3 regions of the Glutamicibacter sp. M10 genome follow, and region 1 is predicted to be linked to each of the others. Evidence: riboswitches for the same ligand, from Rfam matches in the RefSeq annotation. Region 1 holds a riboswitch; each other region holds the start of a gene.

Evidence for each region. Region 1 has a riboswitch for S-adenosylmethionine ahead of N6V40_RS15420 (bifunctional o-acetylhomoserine/o-acetylserine sulfhydrylase). Riboswitches for the same ligand answer to the same signal wherever they lie in the genome.
Region 2: it holds a riboswitch for S-adenosylmethionine, as region 1 does, so the genes downstream of both, N6V40_RS04560 (hypothetical protein) here and N6V40_RS15420 (bifunctional o-acetylhomoserine/o-acetylserine sulfhydrylase) in region 1, are expected to answer to the same signal.
Region 3: it holds a riboswitch for S-adenosylmethionine, as region 1 does, so the genes downstream of both, N6V40_RS05630 (OsmC family protein) here and N6V40_RS15420 (bifunctional o-acetylhomoserine/o-acetylserine sulfhydrylase) in region 1, are expected to answer to the same signal.

What each region holds. Positions count from the first base shown of each region.
Region 1 covers NZ_CP104918.1:3,177,285-3,179,546, reverse strand. Annotated here, with positions in the region: gene N6V40_RS15430 (GNAT family acetyltransferase) at 1-151, shown strand, start outside; gene N6V40_RS15425 (VOC family protein) at 206-850, opposite strand; SAM riboswitch class IV at 1,023-1,143, shown strand; partial or broken gene N6V40_RS15420 (bifunctional o-acetylhomoserine/o-acetylserine sulfhydrylase) at 1,233-2,262, shown strand, end outside.
Region 2 covers NZ_CP104918.1:929,131-931,392, forward strand. Annotated here, with positions in the region: gene N6V40_RS04555 (MFS transporter) at 1-443, opposite strand, end outside; SAM riboswitch class IV at 547-663, shown strand; gene N6V40_RS04560 (hypothetical protein) at 915-1,394, shown strand; gene N6V40_RS04565 (zinc-binding dehydrogenase) at 1,653-2,262, shown strand, end outside.
Region 3 covers NZ_CP104918.1:1,153,170-1,155,431, forward strand. Annotated here, with positions in the region: gene N6V40_RS05625 (L-idonate 5-dehydrogenase) at 1-502, shown strand, start outside; gene N6V40_RS05630 (OsmC family protein) at 577-1,131, opposite strand; SAM riboswitch class IV at 1,165-1,285, opposite strand; gene N6V40_RS05635 (DEAD/DEAH box helicase) at 1,400-2,262, shown strand, end outside.

The DNA of each region.
Region 1 (2,262 bases):
CGCAACAAGCTGGCTAGTGGACCGTGGTGTGCCCAAGGTGCAGTTGATGGTGCGTAATGAAAACGCTGCCGTGCTCAATTTCTATGAGCGTCTGGGATTTGTGGACCAAAACGTTGTGGTTCTAGGCAAGCGTCTGGATGCCAGCACATAAAAAGAGGTAGGTGGGGACGCCATTGTCCCCGCCTACCTTTGAAAGATGTTGTTGTTACAGCACAACCGGACCGTTATCGGTTTCGAAGGTCACCGTCATGATTCCCGGGGTACCGTTGGGTGCCTCATAGTCCATGACTACTGGGCCCAGATTCACGTTTTCAGGTTGCCCCAACCATTCCAGCACACGATCACGCGAGCCGGCAATGGTGATCTCGCTGATCGCGCCGCTCGGTTCAAGTGCCTTGGAAGGATGCAGATCCTTAGCTTCTTCGTCCCAGGAAATCAGGTACGGGCACTGCGGGTCGGCGATCAAACCCTTAATGCCGATCTGCTGCCAGGTCAGCTCGCGACCATCGGGGAATTTGCGGTTGCCCGGAACCGACTTGCGGCCCAGCCGTTCTTCGGCGCTGGACAGATCGTCCACCGAAACACACCAGCCCATCCAGCCACCGCCGAGCTCAGAACGCGCTCGCACCGCTTGGCCAAAAGGAGCCTTGTCGCTGGCGGGGTGGTTGAGCACTTCAACCACTTCCAAATACTGACCATGCTTCAACGGGAAGATGACATTACGTGTTCCGAAGCGCGGATGCACGCCTCCCTTAACGAACTCCAAACCCAAGGCCTCGGAGATTCTCTGCGCGGTTGGCAACAACCCATCTGGGCCGCAGGCATAACTTACGTGATCTAACCTCATCATGTGCCCATCATGACAACATGTGATGACAGTCTCTACTTAGGCAAGCCTAATTTTTAATCGGTGATCGAATTCTCTGCACCCAAATCGCGTCTGGCGCGAAATATGACCGATTACTACCCCCTTTGCACTCTCACATTGCAAAAATCTTCGGTTTTCGGGCACACTGGAAGTAGGTCATGAGTCCCAGTAACAAGCCCCGGCTTACTGGGCGGCAACCCTCCAACCGCGGTGGGGTGCCCCGGGTGAAGACCTGGCCCTTAGGAGCAAAAAGCTGCTAAGGACAAGCGCGGGTAACCCTGGAAGTGCCTTCATGAGGATCTTTCTGTCGGTGTCTTCTCAGTGGTCTACCCCAAAAGTCACAGAACTATTTTTGGAGGAAACCATGAGCAATAACTGGTCATTTGAAACCCGTCAGATCCACTCCGGGCAGACCCCAGATCCAACCACCGGTGCCCGGGCACTACCGATCTTCCAGACCACTTCCTTTGTCTTCCCAAGCGCAGAAAGTGCTGCAGCCCGTTTTGCGCTGCAGGAACTGGAACCGATCTACACCCGCATCGGCAACCCCACCACCGACGCAGTAGAAACTCGCATCGCCGATCTAGAAGGCGGCGTGGGCGCGCTGTTGCTGTCCTCCGGACAGGCCGCGACCACCTTGGCCATCCTGAACCTCGCCGAGTCCGGCGATCACCTGGTGGCCAGCCCAAGTTTGTACGGCGGAACCCAGAATCTGCTTAAGCACACGCTTAAGCGTCTGGGCATCGAGGTCAGCTTTGTGGCCGACCCGGATAACCTGCAGGATTGGCGCGACGCGGTGCGCCCAAACACCAAGGCGTTCTTCGGCGAAACCATTTCCAACCCACGCCAAGACGTGCTGGACATCGAAGAAATCGCCAAGATCGCCCATGAAAATGGAGTGCCGCTGCTGGTGGATAACACCCTGGCCACTCCGTACCTGATCCGCCCGATCGAATTTGGGGCTGACATCGTCATCCACTCGGCCACCAAATTCCTGGGCGGTCACGGCAACGCGATCGCCGGGGTGATTGTGGACTCGGGCAACTTTGACTTTGCCAAGGACCCGCAGCGCTTCCCGGGCTTTAACACCCCGGACGAGTCCTACAACGGCCTGGTTTTTGCTCGCGATCTTGGCGTGAACGGCATCCTCGGCGCCAACCTGGCCTACATCCTCAAGACGCGAGTCCAGCTCTTGCGCGATTTGGGTTCAGCGCTGTCACCTTTAACGCGTTCTTGATCGCCCAGGGGCTAGAAACCCTGTCCCTGCGCGTTGAGCGCCACGGTGAAAACGCGCGCGAAGTGGCCAACTGGCTCGAAGCCCGTGATGAAGTGCAGCAGGTCGCCTATGCGGGCCTAGCCTCCTCACCGTGGTTTGAGCGCGCCAAGAAGTACAG
Region 2 (2,262 bases), 1.3 Mb from region 1:
AAGAGCGTAGCCCGCCGCACGTGCTGGACTTGTCCTTGATCCCGCGCGCTTTGGGCAGCCGCCACCAAGATGTTTAGTCCCGGGGAGAATAGTGCCCCACCAAATCCGGTGAGCAGTGTGCCAAAAATGAACATTCCCAAGTGTGGAGTACTAGGCCATAGGGATGCGGCCAAAGTGAGGAAACCTGCGGCACGTACCGCGCAGCCGATCAGAATCATGGTGCGGGCGCCGAAGCGATCCGCCAGAGTGCCACCAGCTAAGAACAGTCCTTGCTGGGCAAAAGTTCTGATTCCTAAGATCAGACCCACCGCGGTAGATGCCAACAGGAAATCACTGCTGAGGACTACCGCAAGGAAGGGGACTACAGCGTAGAAGCCGATATTAAACAGCGTCTGGGTTCCCAGGAGCACGGGAATTTCTAAGCGTTGCGAGCGAGTTTTCATGGTCCTCTGGGACGCGGTGATGATGACCAGTCTGATCTTAGCTAAAGGATGGTCAATCACTTGTGTTCAAACTGTCGGTGCATTGTCCTATGGTTGAAAACAGGTTCAAGAGTTACGACGTAAAGTACCTGGCTAGTCGTACGGCAACCCCTCTCCGGCTCACGGGGTGCCTCAGGGGAAGAACCGTTCCGAGGCAAAAACCATCGGTTCAGTTAGCGGTTTGCCTCGTCCAGTATTCGGTACGGGGCGGCACCGCTCTCACGCTAGGAGAATTTCCATGACTGAGAATTCCTCAGAAAACCTGTCCCACGACGACTTCAAAAATGGTCGGCCGAGCTCAACAGCGAATCGACCACAATACAAAACCTTTGCCGAGACCTAGGGAATCTTGCGATCTTTGGCAGTGGCGGCCCTGGACTGCATCCGAACACGGACTTTGACGCGCCGGAAGATGAGTTTGGCCTTCCACAGTTGCCCCACCATGCATCGCGCACGGAGCAAGAACTAGTCGATCTGCGCTGGGACTCGGTCCTTCTGGACTATCCGTACACGCCACCGAGACTGCGTGGAATGAAGTTGCCATGGGCCTTCATCTTGCCCCATCGTGCTCAGAAGCTTAGACAAGGTCAAAGCTATCGAGACTCGGAAATCAACCAATACGTCAAAGAGTGGGAGGCCTTCGGCTTCAGCCCCGAAGCTTATGCGCTGCTTTGCTCTTCGGTTCGCGGTGCAGTCGAATATCTGCGTATTGCCTACAAATCAGAGGCACAACAAGCAGCCATTTCGCGTCGGCTGGACGAGCTAAACATCGATCTTGAGAGCCGAAATCTAGCGCGTTGGAACCTGAACCCAGAACAGTGGTCACGGCTGCCAAACCTACTGACGCGAGTGCGTCCATCGGTGGCTGTGAAGTGGATTATCTACATGGATGATCGCGACAACCAGGGATAGTCGAAGCACAAGACTCACGGCTGCGTCTTAGCTAGTTGTGGCCTAGCTAGAAGTCTCATGTCTAGAGGCATCGTTACCACCCGGTGTCTCTAGACACGGATACCATTTGCGCCTGTTTGCCCGTGTACTCGAATTTCCTAGCCTGCTCGGTTGGGCCCTGCTGAAACAGGCTCTGTCAGTACCTGCTTCAATAGACCCTGCCAGAAAATAGTCGATAGGTATTTACTTGGATGTATTCCCACCACTAAGGAGTGCATCGTGAAAGCAACGCTCATCTATTGCGCCGGTGACGTACGTGTAGAAACCGTCCCAGACCCTGTTATTAATCTGCCTACCGACGCAATTGTGCGCATTACCGCAGGTTGCATTTGCGGCAGTGACCTGTGGCCATTTGGTTCTAAAGAAGCCTCCTTAGAGGGCTCGCGCATGGGACACGAATTTGTTGGTGTGATCCAAGCTCTCGGCTCCGAAGTCACTGACTTGGCCGTTGGTGACTTTGTTATCGCTCCGTTTGTCGCATCGTGCGGAACCTGCGACTTCTGCCTCGAAGGATTGCAGACCTCTTGCCGCCACGGTGCTCACTGGGGCGGAACCGCAGATGGTGGACAGGGCGAACTGGCTCGTGTCCCGCAAGCTTCAGGAACCCTGGTGCGTGTACCTGCCGGATTTGATGAATCCCTGATCCCATCATTGCTCGCCCTCTCTGACGTGATGTCCACCGGATACCACGCGGCATCAAAAGCCAATATCAAGCCGGGCCAAAGTGTCACCGTCATTGGTGATGGTTCGGTCGGACTGTGCGCGGTCATCTCCGCCAAACTTCTAGGTGCCGGACGCATCATCCTGATGGGACGCCACGAGGCACGCA
Region 3 (2,262 bases), 1.5 Mb from region 1:
TGCCGGCCCCATTGGAGCTTTGGCAGTCGCCGTGCTCAAGCGCGCCGGAGCCGCAGAAATCATTGCGGTGGACATGCATGACAAGCCACTTCAGATCGCAACAAAGCTCGGTGCGACCTCAACCCTGCGGGCGGATGATCAAGAGTCCATCGGCAAGGTTAATGCCGACGTGGTGATCGAGGCTAGTGGCAACTACCGTGGTCTGGCCTCGGCAGTACGCGGTGCTACGCGCGGTGGACGAGTAGTCATGGTTGGCCTGCTACCAACCGGTGAGCAGCCAGCACTGATCTCGCTTGTCATCACCCGTGAACTAGAACTCGTCGGTTCATTCCGTTTTAACGACGAAATTGACCACGTTCTTGCTGCCTTGGCCGACGGGTCGTTACGGATCTCGGATGCTGTCACCCACGAGTTCCCAGTGGGCCAAAGTCTTGAAGCCTTTGAAACGGCCAAGGATGCTTCCACCTCGGGCAAGGTCCTACTGGATTTCCTTAGCGAATAATCCATTACTGTAAAACGCACTGCGGTGGCCCTGAAATTCGGGTCACCGCAGTGCGTTTTTTGGTTCAGCTGAGACTAATTATTAGCTTCAACAACGTGCACCGAGGTAGTCACCGGCACCGGGTTGACGAACAAGTCCAATACTGGGCAGTGAGCATCCACAGCCTGGCGTAGTTCTTCATAACGCTCTGCGGATTCAGGACCCGCAATGTGCACCTGCAAGTCCACGGAGGAGAAGCCCGGACGAATTGTTTCATCAATGCCAAACAGGCCACGAACATCAAGCTGGCCATCAGCGGTGATCTGCACATCATCTACTTGGATGCCCAAGTTTTCCGCGTACAGACGGTAAACAACTACTTGGCAGGAAACCAACGCTGCCAAGGCATATTCCACCGGGCTGGCCGCGATGTCGCTGCCTCCCAGTGCAGCTGGTTCATCAACGGTAAAGCTGTGCTTGCCGGCCCTGATGTTACTGGCTACAGAGTCGAATCCTTCGCCGCGAACACTAAAGGTGAGTTGTGCGCTCTGTGGGGCTGCCGAAATGCGTTCACCCCATCCAGTGCCAGCTTCTTGTAAGCGCGCAGAGCGATCTTCGGCCACGGAAAGTTTCTTGGTTGCGGTAGGCATAAGAGGTGTTCTCCCTTTTCTGACGCAAGGGTGCGCCATCGTTTACGCTTCTTGACTCTCAGGATGCGTCGAATCTTCACCTGGGGCACCCGGCACAATGGCTAGAGGGTTGCCGTCCACTCAGCCAGGGCCGTAGTGAGTGGAACTCGTGATTCAGTGATTCATTTTTATCCTTGAGTACCGCTGCGAGTAAAGCATTCGCTTAACTTTTCGTCATTACGAAGCTGTCGGTAACCGTCGATAGGATGGAGGGTAGCAACCGGCTCTATTGCGTACACAACGATTGGCGGATATGGAATACCAGCTGACTATCAAAAACTTGGACTTGGTACTGGACCAGGACACGTTGGAGATTGGTGCGTTCTACTATCAGTCGGGAAAGGTCTCGCACGTTGAACGCCACGTTGAAGCCGGTCTTACTCAAGTGCGCGGACAGGTGCTCGGCGCGCAGGTGAACGCAACCTTCCGATTTGAAGCGCAAGGGATTTCATTTGAAGGTGGTTGCAGCAAACACCCCACCAGTACTCGCTGCGAAGAAGTCGCCGCGTTATTGATTGAAACCATTAACGAAGATGATGAGCCTCTGTACGTTACCGACGGTGCGGGGCGGCCGCATGACTGGCAACGTCAAGCGGTGCCGCAGTGGGAACGTAGTCTTAACCGCCTATTGCCCGTCATCGATGATGAACCGGACGTCGCCCAAGAGCCGCTGGGCCTCATTCTAAAAATCGTTAGCGAACCACGCTACGGTAGCGATGATGCCCTGACCCTTCAGGCTCGCCCGGCGCGACAAGGTACCAAGAGCCCATGGATTCAGACCGGAGTAAGCTGGAAGTCTGTGGCCTTTGACAAGCGGTTCTCCAAAGAACAGCGCCGTGCCATGAGCGAACTAGACCAGCTACGAGAGCAGGCTGAAAAGCAAAAATACGGCTATGTCTGGGATGTTAAAGACTGGATCTCGTTAATGGATCTACCGGGCAAAGATTTGCTCGAAGCCTTCACCGCGCTGCAAGCAGCCGGAGTGCAGATCATCAACGGAAGTAGCAACGCCAAGCCCGCTGTGACCTTCAGCCCTGAGCCGGCCAATGCTTTTGTAGATCTGCGCCGGGGTGAAGATGGCTTGACCATGGA